One region of the Streptomyces sp. NPDC018964 genome, then DNA from elsewhere that is predicted to be linked to it. Evidence: riboswitches for the same ligand, from Rfam matches in the RefSeq annotation. Region 1 holds a riboswitch; the other holds the start of a gene.
What was found. Region 1 has a riboswitch for thiamine pyrophosphate ahead of thiO (glycine oxidase ThiO). Riboswitches for the same ligand answer to the same signal wherever they lie in the genome.

Region 1 (7,372 bases):
TGAGGCCGGCCTCCTCCAGCTCCGCGCGGGCGTCCTCCGCGTCGCCGCCGGTCACGTCCGGCACGTCCACCGGACTGCCCTTGCTCACGGTCAGCGCCACCGCGGAGCCCGCGCGGACCTCGGTGCCCTTGCCCGGCTCCGTGGAGATCACCGAGCCCCGGTCCACGGTGTCGCTGAAATCCCGGGCGACCATGCCCGGCTCCAGACCCTCGTCCTTCAGCAGGTCCCGCGCCTTGTCCAGCCGGTAGCCGTCGAGATCGGGCACCCGCACGGTCTGCGGACCCTTGGAGAGGGTCAGCGACACCGAGTCGTTGCCGCGGATGCGGGCGCCCGCCTTCGGGTCGGTGCTGATCACCGTGCCCCGCTCCACGGTGTCGCTGTACGCCTCCTCCACCTGGCCGGCCTCCAGCCCGGCGTCCGACAGCCGGTCCCTGGCCTCCTGCTCGGTCTTCCCCAGCAGCGGCGGGACCTTGGTGAACTGGCCGGAGTTGATGTACCAGATGCCCGTGCCGACCCCGAGGACCAGCAGTACGGCCACGACGATCGCCGCCGGACCACGCCGCAGCGCCGTCCGGCGCCGGGGCGGCAGGGGCGGCGGGGACCGGAACCGGCTGGTGCGGTGCACGGGGTCCACGGCCTCGTCCTCGTTGACGGGCAGCGGGCGGGGCACCGTCAGGGAGCGCGGGATGACGCTCGTACGGTCCTCCGCGTTGTCGTGCTCCGACGCCAGGGCCTGCGGCGGCACCGCGTCGAGCTGCTCGTCGGTGAGCCGGCCGCGCCCCGCGCGGACCTGCGCGAGCAGCGCCACCGCGTCGTGCGGGCGGACCTCGGGGTTGCGGGCGGTCGCCGACGCGACCAGCTCGTCCAGCTCGTACGCCATGCCGGGCACGGTGGCCGACGGGGCCGGCACGTCGTCGTGCAGGTGCTTGTAGAGCACGATCGCCGGTGAGTCGCCGTCGTGCGGCTTCTCGCCGGTCAGCATCTCGTAGAACAGGATGCCGCAGGCATAGACGTCCACGCGGGGGTCGGCGACGCCGTTCTCGATCTGCTCCGGGGCCAGGTACGAGACCGTGCCCAGCACGGTGCCCGTGGTGTTCGTCACCGAGTCCACGGCGCGCACCAGCCCGAAGTCGGCGACCTTGACCCGGCCGTCGTCCCCGATCAGCACGTTCTCGGGCTTCATGTCGCGGTGCACGAACCCGGCCCGGTGCGCGGCGCCGAGCGCGGCCAGCACCGGCTCCAGGATGTCCAGCGCGGCGCGCGGCTGGAGCGCCCCGCGCTCGCGCAGCACGTCGCGCAGGGTGCAGCCGGCGACGTACTCCATCGCCAGGTAGACGTACGCCCCGTCGGTTCCCTGGTCGAAGACCTGCACCACGTTGGGGTGGGCCAGCCGGGCGACCGACTTCGCCTCGCGGATGAACCGCTCGACGAACGAGCCGTCGGCCGCGAGGGAGGGGTGCATCACCTTGAGCGCGAGGATGCGGTCCAGACGGGTGTCCACGGCCCGGTAGACCGTGGCCATCCCGCCGACCGCGATCCGCGCCTCGACGCGATACCGGCCGTCGAGCACCTGCCCGACCAGAGGGTCCTGAAGGGTCGTGTCCACGCAGTGAGTCTACGAGCCCCCACCGACACCCCTCGCCGCCTCGCCCCTCGTTGAAGCGGACCTGTGACGTGCGTACCGCCGCAGCTGCGGGCAATCGTGCCGCTGGGGCGGCACGGGTGGGCGCAGCGGCACCCGGCAAGCGCCGGCAAGCGAAACCCACCCCCGCCCAGCCCCAGCGAACGCCACCGTCAGAACGCCGGCCGCTCCGGATCCAGCACAGCCAAGCCCTCCGCAGGAGACGACGCCTCCGCGGCGAACCACCGCCGTGGAATCCGCCCCGCCAGCCGAGCCAGCCGCCCCGCCTCCACCGCCCCCCGCATCGCGGAAGCCATCAGCACCGGCTCCTGCGCCCGGGTCACGGCGGACGCCAGCATCACCCCCGCGCACCCCAGCTCCATCGCCAGCGCCACATCGGACGCCGTCCCCGCCCCCGCGTCCAGGATCACCGGCACCCCCGCCCGCTCCACGATCAACTCGAAGTTGTGCGGGTTGCGGATCCCCAGCCCCGACCCGATCGGCGACCCCAGCGGCATGACCGCCGCACACCCCACGTCCTCCAGCTTCCGCGCCAGCACCGGATCGTCGTTCGTGTACGGCAGCACCGTGAACCCGTCGTCGACCAGCGTCTCCGCCGCGTCCAGCAGTTCGACCGGGTCCGGCAGCAGGGTCCGCTCGTCGGCGATGACCTCCAGCTTGACCAGGTCCGTGCCGAGCGCCTCCCGCGCGAGGCGCGCGGTGAGCACCGCCTCCCCGGCGGTGAAGCACCCCGCCGTGTTCGGCAGCACCCGGATGTCCAGCCTCTCCAGCACCGACAGCACGGATCCGTGCACCGAGGGGTCCACGCGCCGCATCGCGACGGTCGTCAGCTCCGTCCCGGACGCCACCAGCGCCCGCTCCAGCACATCGAGGCTCGGCGCCCCGCCGGTACCCATGATCAGGCGGGACGTGAAGGACGTACCGCCGAGGAGGAACGGATCGTCGGCCATGGTCAGCCTCCCTGGACGGCGGTCAGGACTTCCACGCGGTCACCCTCGTTGAGGGGCGTGGTGGGCCACTGCGCGCGCGGGACGACGGTTTCGTTGAGGGCGGCGGCCACCCCCGAGGGCGCCGTGGTGAGCGACTTCACGACGAGGTCGAGAGCCGTGCCGGGCGCGAACTCCCTGCGCTCCCCGTTGACCGAGACGTTCATGCGGGCTGCTCCGTGCGGACGGCGGCGCCGAAGCGCCGGGGGGTGAACGGGCGGGCCACCTCCGGCAGGGTGCCGGTGGTCAGGACCTCCGCCATGACGTCGCCGGTGACCGGCGTCAGCAGGACGCCGTTGCGATAGTGGCCGGTGGCGAGCAGCAGCCCCTCGAGCTCCGTCGGGCCGAGCAGCGGCGCGTTGTCGGGGGAGCCGGGGCGCAGTCCGGCCCGGGTCTCGGTCAGCGGCAGCTCGGTGATGCCGGGGACCAGCTCGTGGGCGTCGCGCAGCAGCTCGTACACGCCGCCCGCGGTCACCGTCGTGTCCCAGCCCATCTCCTCGCTGGTCGCCCCGATCACCAGCTCGCCGTTGTCGCGCGGCACCAGGTAGACGTGGCTGCCGCGCACCACGGCCCGCACGGTCCGGTTCAGGAAGGGACCGTGCCGCGTGGGCATCGTCAGCCGTACGACCTGCCCCTTCACGGGGCGCACCGGCGGCAGCACCTCCTCGGGGACGCCCGCGAGCCGCCCGCTGAGGCTGCCCGCGGCGAGCACCACCTGCCCGGCGCCCAGCTCGGTGCCGTCGGCCGTGACCACGCCCGTCGCGCGGTCCCCCGCGACGACGAGCCGCTCGGCCCACGCGTGGTGGACGGTCACCCCCGCGCGTTCGCAGGCAGTGACCAGCGCGGCCGCCAGCCGCCGGGGGTCGATCTGGTGGTCGCCGTCCACCCGCAGGCCGCCGCGCACCCCCGGCGCGAGCATCGGCTCCAGGCGCCGGCAGTCCCGCCCGGACAGCCACTGCGAGTCCAGCCCCGACCGCTGCTGCAGGGCGTGCAGTTCCCGCAGGTGGGCGCGGTCGTCGGCGTCCAGTGCCACGGCGAGCGTGCCGCACGCGCGGTAGCCGAGGTCGTGGCCGGTCAGCTCGGTCAGCTCGGCCGCGAAGCCGGGATAGCGCCGCGCGGAGGCGAGGTTCAGACCGAGCAGGGTCTCCTCGCCGTAGTGCAGTTCCGTGACGGCGGCCAGCATCCCGGCGGCCACCCCGGCGGCTCCGCCGCCCGGCTCGGGGTCCACCACGGCCGTGGCGAGGCCGCGCTGCGCGGCCCGCCAGGCCGTGACCAGACCGATGATTCCGCCCCCGACGACGAGGACGTCTGAGGTGCGCGTGGGCGACATGGGCGTCCAGCCCCTCCCTTCGCCGGCATGACCCGGATCAGGTTCGTACGGTCGGAGGCCGCAAGCCTCCCTCTCAGCCCGGTGCGTCCGGGCTCCCGCGAGTGCTTGTACGTTGGTCACCCTAACGCTTGTAAAGGAGCCTCCGCGTGGCACCATCGCTCGACGGACTCGTCCTCGCCCCCGTGGCCGACCAGGCCCCCGGCCAGGTCGGCACCCGCACCCGGTTCGTCTACCACGAGCGGGGCGGCGAGATCTGGGCCGAGTACGCGGGCGGCGACGTCGTGCGCGGGCACCTGGTGGGCACCCGCGCGGGAGACCGGCTGGACTTCCGGTACGTGCAGCTGAAGCGGGACGGCACCACCTCCTCGGGGCACTGCGTGTCGACGGTCGTGGAGCTGCCCGACGGGCGGGTACGGCTGGAGGAGAGCTGGGAGTGGGAGTCGCAGCCGGGCAGCGGGACGAGCGTGGTGGAGCAGCTCGGCGATGATGCGGCGTCAGGTGTCTGAGGTGATCGGGTGAGCGAGCAGACCCAGGGACCGGGACGGTCCGAGCCGCGGCGGGTGGTGGTGGCGGGCGCGGGCATGGCCGGCGTGCAGACCGCCCTCGCCCTGCGGGAGCAGGGCTTCACCGGCGCCGTGACCCTGATCGGCGCGGAACCCCACCAGCCGTACGACAGGCCGCCGTTGTCCAAGGCGGTACTGCTCGGCAAGGCCGAGGACTCCGCCTTCGACGTCGACTTCGAGGACGCCGGCGTCGAACTGCGGCTCGGCTGCGAGGTGCTCGGCCTGCGGCCCGGCGACCACGAACTGGACACGGAGGCCGGGCCCGTCCCGTACGACGTCCTGGTGGTCGCCACCGGCGCGGAACCGGTCCGGCTGCCGGGCGCGGAGGGCGTGCCCGGCGTGCACCTGCTGCGCACCCTGGACGACGCCGCGCGGCTGCGGCCGGTGCTCGCGCGGCAGCACGACGTCGTGGTGGTCGGCGCCGGCTGGATCGGCGCGGAGTTCGCCACGGCGGCCCGCGAGGCGGGCTGCGCGGTCACCGTCGTGGAGGCCGAGGAACGGACGCTCACCGGGGTGCTGCCCGCCGAGGTGGCCGCTCCGATGGCCGCCTGGTACGCGGAGGCCGGCGTCACGCTGCGCACGCACGCGCGCGTGGAGCGCGTCGAGCCCGGCACCGTGGTCCTGGACGACGGTACGCGGCTGCCCGCGGGCGCCGTGGTCGTCGGCATCGGGGCCCGGCCCGCCACCTCCTGGCTGGCGGGTTCCGGGATCGAGCTCGGGACGCACGGGGAGGTCGTCGCCGACCGTCATCTGGCGACCTCCCTGCCGGACGTGTACGCGGTCGGCGACTGCGCGTCCTTCCCGTCCGGGCGCTACGGCGAGCGCCTCCTGGTCCACCACTGGGACAACGCCCTCCAGGGGCCGCGCACGGTCGCCGTGAACATCCTCGGCGCGGCCACCGGCCGGGAGCCGGTGGTCTACGACCCGGTGCCGTACTTCTGGTCCGAGCAGTTCGGGCGCTTCGTGCAGTACGCGGGGCACCACGCGGACACCGACCGGACGGTGTGGCGCGGGGACCCCGCCGAGGCGGCGTGGAGCGTCTGCTGGCTGCGGGGGTCCCGCCTGGTCGCGCTGCTGACGGTGGGACGGCCCCGGGACCTGACGCAGGGGCGCAGGCTGATCGAGGCGGGCACGGCGATGGACGCGGAGGCGCTGGCGGACCCGGCGCGGCCCCTGAAGTCGGCGACGGCGTGACACTCCCGGACCGGCGCGTCCGCCCAGGTGGGCGGGGCTGACTTCCGACTGTCGGTGGCAGATGGCAGGCTTGTCCCGTGACCGAGATTGACGCAAAGATCGATGCTCTCGTCCCCGCCTGGCTCACCCTCCCCGACATCGCCGAGATGCTCGGCGTCGAGGTGACGCGCGTCCGGCAGCTGGTCAAGGAGGGCCAGCTCATCGCCGTGCGCCGGGGTGAGAACCGCGCGCTGCACGTGCCCGCCGCCTTCATCGACGGGGACAAGGTCGTCAAGGGCCTGACCGGGACCCTGACGCTCCTGCGGGACGACGGCTTCACGGACGAAGAGATGCTGGAGTGGCTCTTCACCCCCGACCCCTCCCTGCCGGGCACCCCCGCCCAGGCGCTCAGCGAGAACCGCGGCACGGAGGTGAAGCGCCGGGCCCAGGCGCTCGCGGTCTGACCCGGCCCTGACCGTCCACGATCCGGACACCGCCGGCCGGGGCGTCGAGCCCCGGCCGCGGGAACCCGCGCCGGTACGGAGCCCGGGGCGGGCGGCGGGCCGGCCGCGTGACGTGGGGACGGGCTCGCGTCCGCAAGGAGGCGTTCGCCGGGCCGCGACCACCGGGATTCCGGCCGGAGGTGTTCCCACGCACCGGGGTTCCCGCGCACCGGAGGCGGGCGGCCCGCGGTGTCCGAGGCGGTGCGGTGGCCCGTGAGGGGCGTCTCGCGGTCGTCGGCGCGGCGGCATAGGGTCCGTTGCGGTGCGCGCTCCGCCGGCCCGTGACGGCCGGAGTGCCCGCCCACGCCATACCGGGCCCGCCGGGTCCGTACGCCGCCGACACCCTGGGGGACCCTCCTGTGACCGCCACCGCTCGCGCCCGGCTCGCCGACGCCCTGCTCTACCTGTGCACCGACGCCCGCAGGCGGCAGGGCGACCTCCCGGAGTTCCTGGACGCGGTCCTGGCCGGCGGGGTCGACATCGTGCAGCTACGGGACAAGGGCATGGAGGCCGGCGAGGAGCTGGAGCACCTGGCGGTCCTCGCCGACGCCTGCGCCCGGCACGGCAAGCTGCTCGCGGTCAACGACCGCGCGGACGTCGCCCACGCCGCCGGCGCCGACGTCCTCCACCTCGGCCAGGGCGACCTGCCCGTCCCCGCCGCCCGCGCCATCCTCGGCGACGGCGTCCTGATCGGCCGCTCCACCCACGCCGAGTCCGAGGCCGCCGCGGCGGCCGTCCAGCCCGGCGTGGACTACTTCTGCACCGGCCCCTGCTGGCCCACCCCCACCAAGCCCGGCCGCCACGCCCCCGGCCTCGGCCTGGTCCGGTACACCGCCGCCCTGGGCACCGAGCGCCCCTGGTTCGCCATCGGCGGCATCGACCTCGGCAACCTCGACGAGGTGCTGGACGCCGGCGCCCGCCGGGTCGTCGTCGTACGGGCCGTCACCGAGGCGGACGACCCGGGCGCGGCGGCGGCCGAGTTCGCGAAGCGGCTGCGGCAGGCGGCGCCCGTGAACGCCGGATGACCCCCGCACGTCTCAGGACTGTCCAAGGGGTGGACAACAAGTCGGCATTCCAGACAAATGTCCCGCATCCGGTTGGGGGACCGCCGCCCCCTGGCTAACCTGCCGGTATGGCCCTCGGAACAGCATCCACCAGGACTGACCGCGCACGCA
Region 2 (7,372 bases), on a different contig from region 1:
CCTCAAGGACGTCACGGCGGGCGTCTTCGCGGCGTTCTACGTACCGTTCCTGGCGACCTTCGTCGCGATGATGCTCACCGCCGACGACGGCCCGTGGCGCGTCCTGACCTTCCTGCTGCTGACGGTCGTCAGCGACACCGGGGCGTACGCGGTCGGCTGGCGCTTCGGGAGGACGAAGCTCGCCCCGCGCATCAGCCCCGGCAAGACCCGCGAGGGCCTGCTGGGCGCGGTGACCTTCGCGATGGTCGCCGGCGCGCTGTGCATGCAGTACCTGATCGACGACGGCGTCTGGTGGCAGGGCCTGCTCCTGGGCCTCGCGGTCGCGGTCAGCGCCACCTTGGGCGACCTGGGCGAGTCCATGATCAAGCGCGATCTGGGCATCAAGGACATGGGCACCCTGCTCCCGGGTCATGGCGGCATCATGGACCGCCTCGACTCCCTGCTGCCGACGGCACCGGTGGTGTGGCTGCTGTTGGTGATCTTCGTCGGATCGGGTTGACGGCGAACAGGTACTCTGGAAGGGCTCGCGGTGTACTGCGGGCCCTTTCGTACGTCCCCGCCCCGCGCGGGTCGTCTCCCGGCCCAGGCACAGAGGTGCCGCCGTCCCCGCCTGTGCGGAGTCGCCAGGCCCCCATCGTCCTGAGGAGTTGCCCGACCGTGGCCCGTCCCGTTCCCGGTGAGCTCACCTTCGTCGCCCCCCGCGGAGCGAAGAAGCCGCCGCGGCACCTCGCCGACCTCACGCCCGCCGAGCGCAAGGAGGCGGTCGTCGCGGCCGGTGAGAAGGCGTTCCGAGCCAAGCAGCTCTCGCAGCACTACTTCGCGCGGTACGCGCACGACCCGGAGCAGTGGACCGACATCCCCGCCGCCTCGCGCGGCAAGCTGCGGGAGGCGCTGCTTCCGGAGCTGATGACGGTCGTACGGCACCTGTCGACCGACCAGGGCACCACCCGCAAGACGCTGTGGAAGCTGTTCGACGGGACGCTCGTCGAGTCCGTGCTGATGCGCTACCCGGACCGGGTGACCATGTGCATCAGCTCCCAGGCGGGCTGCGGCATGAACTGCCCGTTCTGCGCGACCGGGCAGGCCGGCCTCGACCGGAACCTGTCCACCGCCGAGATCGTGCACCAGATCGTGGACGGGATGCGGGCGCTCAGGGACGGCGAGGTGCCCGGCGGCCCGGCGCGGCTGAGCAACATCGTGTTCATGGGCATGGGCGAGCCGCTCGCCAACTACAACCGGGTCGTCGGCGCCATCCGCCGCCTCACCGACCCCGAGCCGGACGGCCTCGGGCTGTCGCAGCGCGGGATCACCGTGTCCACCGTCGGTCTCGTCCCGGCGATCCACCGGTTCACCGGCGAGGGCTTCAAGTGCCGTCTCGCCATCTCGCTGCACGCCCCCGACGACGAACTGCGCGACACCCTCGTCCCCGTGAACACGCGGTGGAAGGTGCGCGAGGTCCTCGACGCCGGGTTCGAGTACGCGGCCACGTCGGGCCGGCGGCTGTCCATCGAGTACGCCCTCATCCGGGACATCAACGACCAGGCCTGGCGCGGTGACCGGCTCGGCCGGATGCTCAAGGGCCGCCCCGTGCACGTCAACCTCATCCCGCTCAACCCCACCCCCGGCTCCAAGTGGACCGCCTCCCGCCCCGAGGACGAGAAGGCGTTCGTGGAGGCGATCGCCGCGCACGGTGTACCGGTGACGATCCGGGACACCCGTGGGCAGGAGATCGACGGGGCGTGTGGTCAGCTCGCCGCGAGCGAACGGTAATGTGACCCGAGTAAGAACATCTGCATATTCCGACAGGGGAGCGCCACAGCGCTGAGAGTGCGGCACCGGCCGCAGACCCTCCGAACCTGGCCCAGGTCATTCTGGGTAGGGAGATCGGTCATCACTCGAGCTGTTGCGCCCTGCCCGGGCCCCCTCCGCGAGGGGACCCGGGCAGGGCCGCGTCTCTTCCTGGTCACTCCAGGAGGAATCAAGTGGGCATCACCAAGAAGGTCACGGTCCTGGCCGTCGGGCTGGGTCTGGTCACGCTGTCCGCGTGCGGGTCGTCCGGCGGTGACGACGCGAGCGGTGGCGGGGACAGGACCGTGACCCTCGTCAGCCACAACTCGTGGGCCGTGTCGAAGGACGTCGTCGCCGCCTTCGAGAAGCAGTCCGGCTACGAGCTCAAGGTCCTCGAGGACGGCGACGCCGGGCAGGCCGTGAACAAGGCGATCCTGACCAAGGACAACCCCCAGGGCGACGTCCTCTTCGGCGTCGACAACACCCTGCTCTCCCGCGCCCTCGACAACGGGCTGTTCCAGCCGTACGAGGCGAAGGGCTCCGACCTGATCCTCGACGCGTACCGCGTGGACCAGGACAAGCACCGGGTCACCCCCGTCGACACCGGCGACGTCTGCGTCAACTACGACAAGGCGTGGTTCGCCGAGCACGACCTGACCCCGCCCAAGACCCTCGACGACCTGGCCAAGCCCGCCTACAAGGACCTCCTCGTCGTCGAGAACGCCGCCACCTCCTCGCCCGGCCTCGGCTTCCTGCTCGGAACGGCCGCCGAGTACGGGGACGAGGGCTGGCCGGACTACTGGAAGAAGCTCAAGGCCAACGGCGTCAAGGTGGTCGACGGCTGGGAGCAGGCCTACAACGAGGAGTTCTCCGGCTCGGCCGGCGGGAAGGAGGCCAAGGCCGACCGGCCGCTGGTGGTGTCCTACGCCTCCTCGCCGCCCGCCGAGGTCGTCTACGCCGACCCGAAGCCGAAGACGGCGCCCACCGGTGTCGCCGAGGACACCTGCTTCCGCCAGGTCGAGTACGCGGGGCTGCTGAGCAACGCGAGGAACCCCGAGGGCGGAAAGGCGCTGCTCGACTTCCTGGTCGGCAAGCGGTTCCAGGAGGACATGCCGCTCAACATGTTCGTGTACCCGGTGCTGGAGGGTGCCGAGGTGCCCGAGGAGTTCACGGAGTTCGGGCCGCAGGCCGAGGATCCGGAGACCATGGACCCGGCGAAGATCGCCGAGAACCGTGACCAGTGGGTCAAGTCGTGGACCTCGCTCGTACTGAAGTGACGCGGACCGCGGCGCGACGGCGCGGGAGCGCGGCGCGGCTCGGCCTGCTGGCCGTGCCCGTCGCGTTCTTCGCCGTCTTCTTCGCCTATCCCGTCACCGCGATCGTCGCGCGCGGACTGAGGACCGGCGGGACCTGGCGGCTCGGGCGGATCGGGGACGTACTGGCGCAGTCCGGCGTCCGGCAGGTGCTGTGGTTCACCACCTGGCAGGCCCTCGTCTCCACCGCCCTCACCCTGCTGATCGCCCTGCCCGGCGCGTACGTCCTCGCCCGCTTCGACTTCCCCGGCAAGCAGGTGCTGCGGGCCGTGATCACCGTGCCGTTCGTGCTGCCGACGGTCGTCGTCGGTACGGCGTTCATGGCACTCGTCGGACGCGGCGGACTCCTCGACGAGCTGTGGGGGGTGCGGCTGGACACCACCGTGTGGGCGATCCTGCTCGCGCACGTCTTCTTCAACTACGCCGTCGTCGTACGCACCGTGGGCGGGCTCTGGTCGCAGCTCGACCCGCGGCAGGAGGAGGCCGCGCGGATGCTCGGCGCCTCCCGGTTCACGGCCTGGCGGACCGTCACCCTGCCCGCGCTCGCGCCCGCCGTCGCGGCGGCCGCGCTGATGGTCTTCCTGTTCACCTTCACCTCCTTCGGCGTGGTGCAGATCCTCGGCGGGCCCACCTTCTCCACCCTCGAAGTGGAGATCTACCGGCAGACCTCGGAGATCTTCGACCTGTCCACGGCCGCCGTCCTGACGATGGTCCAGTTCGTCGCCGTGGGCGCGATCCTCGCCCTGCACGCCTGGACCGTACGGCGCCGGGAGACCGCGCTGCGGCTGGTGGACGCCTCGGTGACCGCGCGCCGGCCGCGCGGCGCCGGACAGTGGGCGCTGCTGGGCTCGGTCGTCGCCACCGTCGCCGTCCTGCTCCTGCTGCCGCTCGCGGTGCTGGTGGAACGGTCCTTCGGCGACGCGGGGCTCGCCTACTACCGGGCGCTCACCGAGGACGACGGGGGAGTGTTCCTCGTCGCGCCGATCGAGGCGGTCGGCAACTCGCTCCGGTACGCCGTCGCCGCCACCGCCGTCGCCGTGGTGATCGGCGGCCTCGCCGCCGCGGCGCTGACCCGGCGGGACGCGGGACGGCTGGTGCGCGGCTTTGACGCGCTGCTGATGCTGCCGCTCGGGGTGTCCGCGGTGACCGTCGGCTTCGGTTTCCTGATCGCCCTCGACGAGCCGCCGCTGGACCTGCGCGCCTCCTGGATCCTGGTCCCGCTCGCGCAGGCGCTGGTCGGCGTCCCCTTCGTCGTACGGACCATGCTGCCGGTGCTGCGGGCCGTGGACGTACGACTGCGGGAGGCGGCGGCGGTGCTCGGGGCGTCGCCGTGGCGGGCGTGGCGGGAGGTGGACCTGCCGCTGGTGCGGCGGGCGCTGCTGATCGCGGCCGGGTTCGCGTTCGCGGTGTCGCTGGGCGAGTTCGGGGCGACGGTGTTCATCGCGCGGCCGGAGAACCCGACGCTGCCCGTCGCCGTGGCGCGGCTGCTGGGGCGGCCCGGGGACCTCAACTACGGCCAGGCGATGGCCCTGTCGACGATTCTGATGATCGTGTGCGCGGTGGCGCTGCTCGTCCTTGAGCGGCTGCGGACCGACCGGACCGGGGAGTTCTAGATGCTGCTGAGCCTTCAGGCCGCGACCGTCCGCTTCGGCGGGCGGCCGGTGCTGGACGCCGTCGACCTGGGGGTCGCCGAGCACGAGATCGTGTGCGTGCTCGGCCCCAGCGGCAGCGGCAAGTCGACGCTGCTGCGGGCGGTGGCCGGACTGCAGCCCCTCGACTCCGGGCGGGTGTCGCTCGACGGACGCGACCAGTCGGGCGTGCCCGCGCACAGGCGCGGCGTCGGGCTGATGTTCCAGGACCACCAGCTCTTCCCGCAGCGGGACGTGGGCGGCAACGTCGCCTTCGGCCTGCGCATGCACGGCGCGTCGCGGAGCGAACAGGCGGACCGCATACGGGAGTTGCTGGACCTCGTGGGGCTGCCGGACGCGGCCGGACGCGCCGTCGCCGCGCTGTCCGGCGGCGAGCAGCAGCGCGTGGCGCTCGCCCGCGCCCTCGCGCCCAGTCCCCGGCTGCTGATGCTCGACGAGCCGCTCGGGCAGCTCGACCGGTCGCTCAGGGAGCGTCTCGTCGTCGAACTGCGCGAACTGTTCGGCCGGTTGGGCACCACGGTGCTCGCCGTGACGCACGACCAGGGCGAGGCGTTCGCGCTGGCCGACCGGGTGGTGGTGATGCGGGACGGCCGGATCGCCCAGTCCGGCACGCCGCTCGAGGTGTGGCGGCGTCCGGCCGACGCGTTCGTGGCCCGCTTCCTCGGTTTCGAGAACGTCGTCGAGGCGACGGTGGGTGACGCTGTCGCGGTGACCCCCTGGGGCAAGCTCCCCGTCCCGGACGGCGCCCCGCAGGGCACGCGGACCCTTCTCGTCCGCCCCGCCGGTGTCCGTCTGGTCCCGGCCGGTGAGGGCCTGCGCTGCACGGTGGCCGCGCGCACCTTCCGCGGCACGCACGTCGCCGTCCACCTCCAGCCCGAGGACGCCCCCCGCCTGGAGGCGGCCTGCGCGCTCCGGGACGCGCCGGAGGCCGGGGACGAGGTCGGCGTGGAGTTCGACGCGGCGGAAATCGTCGTGCTGGGATGAGCACGGCTGCCTAGGGTGAGCGGCATGACACCACTCACGCACGACCTTTACTGCGAGGAGATCGCGCACCAGGTGGGGCGGTTGCGGACGGTCGTGACGTCCGGCGCCGATCTGTCCTCCGCCGTGCCCACCACACCCGACTGGTCCCTGGAGCAGCTCGTACGGCATCTCGGCGGAGCCCTGCGCTGGGTGGACGTCATGGTGCGGACCGGGGCCGAGGACGAGGTCCCCGAGGACCGGGTGCCGGGGTTCGGCGGGCCCGGGGCGTGGGGCGATCCCGGTGCGCTGGACGCCTGGCTGGCGGAGTCCGGCGAACTGGTCGTCGGCGCGCTGCGCGAGGCCGGTCCGGACGCGAAGGTGTGGAGCTGGGCCGGGACGCACAACGCCGGGTTCTGGGCCCGTCGTATGACGCACGAGGTGACCGTCCACCGCGCGGACGCCACCCTGGCCGCCGGACTGCCCTACGAGGTGGCGCCCGAGGTCGCCGCGGATGCGGTCGACGAGTGGCTGGAGATCGTGGAGTGGGCGCAGCGGACGCTGCCGGACGACACGGTGCACGAGCTGCGTGGCCCCCTGCGCACCATCCATCTGCATGTCACCGACGCCGGGGCGGGGAACCGTACGGAGTGGGTGATCGAGCTCGGCGAGGAGGGCGTCTCCTGGCACCACGGCCACGAGAAGGCCACGGTCGCCCTGCGCGGCCCGCTCACCTCCGTGCTCCTCGCCTTCTACCGCCGGCTGCCGCTGGACGCCCCCGGGCTCGAGGTGCTCGGCGACCGGAAACTGCTGGAGTTCTGGCTGGAGCGGGCGACGTTCGGCTGAGCGGCCGGCGACGGAAGAGGCCCGCCCCGGGGAGGGGACGGGCCACCACCGTGTGCGTGAGGCGTCAGCGCTGGCTGCTCGCCCCGCGGCGGCGCATGCCGAAGAAGACCGCGCCACCGCCCGCCACGACCAGGGCGGCCGCGACGCCGGCGATCAGACCGGTGTTGGAGTTGGCACCGGTCTCGGCGAGGTTCGACTCACCGGCGGGGGAGGGGGCGTTGCTCGAGGTGTCCGCCGGAGCGGTGCTCTCGCTCTCCGACTCCGAAGGGGTCGGCTTCGGCTCCTCCTCGGCCGGGGTGGAGGAGGACTCCGACGGGGTCGGCTTCGGCTCCTCCTCGGCCGGGGGCTCCTCTTCCTCCGTCTTGCAGGCCGTCGCCGGGGTGACCAGGTTCGGCTTGATGTCCTCGTCGACGTAGGGCTTGGCGTCGACGTGGATGCGGTACTCGGCGTTCGGCTTCCAGTCCTCCTCGAAGGTGATGGTGGTGCCCTCACGGGAGCCCTTGACCACCTGCTCGCCGATCTGCTTGTCCTGCAGGAAGACGGTGATGGTGGCGGGGACACCGGCCGGGTCCACGTCGGTGACGGTGATGACGCCCTTGTCACCGACGCACTTGGCTTCGGCCGAGAACTCGTTGATGTTGCAGGCCGCCGCGTTGCCGGCGGCGCCGATCGCGAGGGCGGCGGACGCGGAGACGACACCGAGGACACGCACGGAGCGCGCGACGGTACGACGGGATACGGACAGAACTGACACGTTTGTCCTTTACGGGAATATGCAACTGCGGGGGGTTGACGGAACACTGACGGTTCATCAGT

Region 2: it holds a riboswitch for thiamine pyrophosphate, as region 1 does, so the genes downstream of both, ACH5AO_RS30235 (thiamine ABC transporter substrate binding subunit) here and thiO (glycine oxidase ThiO) in region 1, are expected to answer to the same signal.

The regions. Positions count from the first base shown of each region.
Region 1 is NZ_JBIRYZ010000008.1:121,051-128,422, forward strand. Features, by position in the region: gene pknB (Stk1 family PASTA domain-containing Ser/Thr kinase) at 1-1,606, opposite strand, end outside; gene ACH5AO_RS15815 (thiazole synthase) at 1,795-2,592, opposite strand; gene thiS (sulfur carrier protein ThiS) at 2,595-2,795, opposite strand; gene thiO (glycine oxidase ThiO) at 2,792-3,958, opposite strand; TPP riboswitch at 3,956-4,067, opposite strand; gene ACH5AO_RS15830 (hypothetical protein) at 4,105-4,464, shown strand; gene ACH5AO_RS15835 (NAD(P)/FAD-dependent oxidoreductase) at 4,474-5,715, shown strand; gene ACH5AO_RS15840 (Rv2175c family DNA-binding protein) at 5,793-6,158, shown strand; gene thiE (thiamine phosphate synthase) at 6,557-7,222, shown strand; gene metF (methylenetetrahydrofolate reductase [NAD(P)H]) at 7,330-7,372, shown strand, end outside.
Region 2 is NZ_JBIRYZ010000024.1:110,487-117,858, forward strand. Features, by position in the region: gene ACH5AO_RS30225 (phosphatidate cytidylyltransferase) at 1-499, shown strand, start outside; gene rlmN (23S rRNA (adenine(2503)-C(2))-methyltransferase RlmN) at 658-1,770, shown strand; TPP riboswitch at 1,795-1,900, shown strand; gene ACH5AO_RS30235 (thiamine ABC transporter substrate binding subunit) at 1,983-3,065, shown strand; gene ACH5AO_RS30240 (ABC transporter permease) at 3,041-4,714, shown strand; gene ACH5AO_RS30245 (ABC transporter ATP-binding protein) at 4,715-5,734, shown strand; gene ACH5AO_RS30250 (maleylpyruvate isomerase family mycothiol-dependent enzyme) at 5,759-6,556, shown strand; gene ACH5AO_RS30255 (LAETG motif-containing sortase-dependent surface protein) at 6,621-7,268, opposite strand.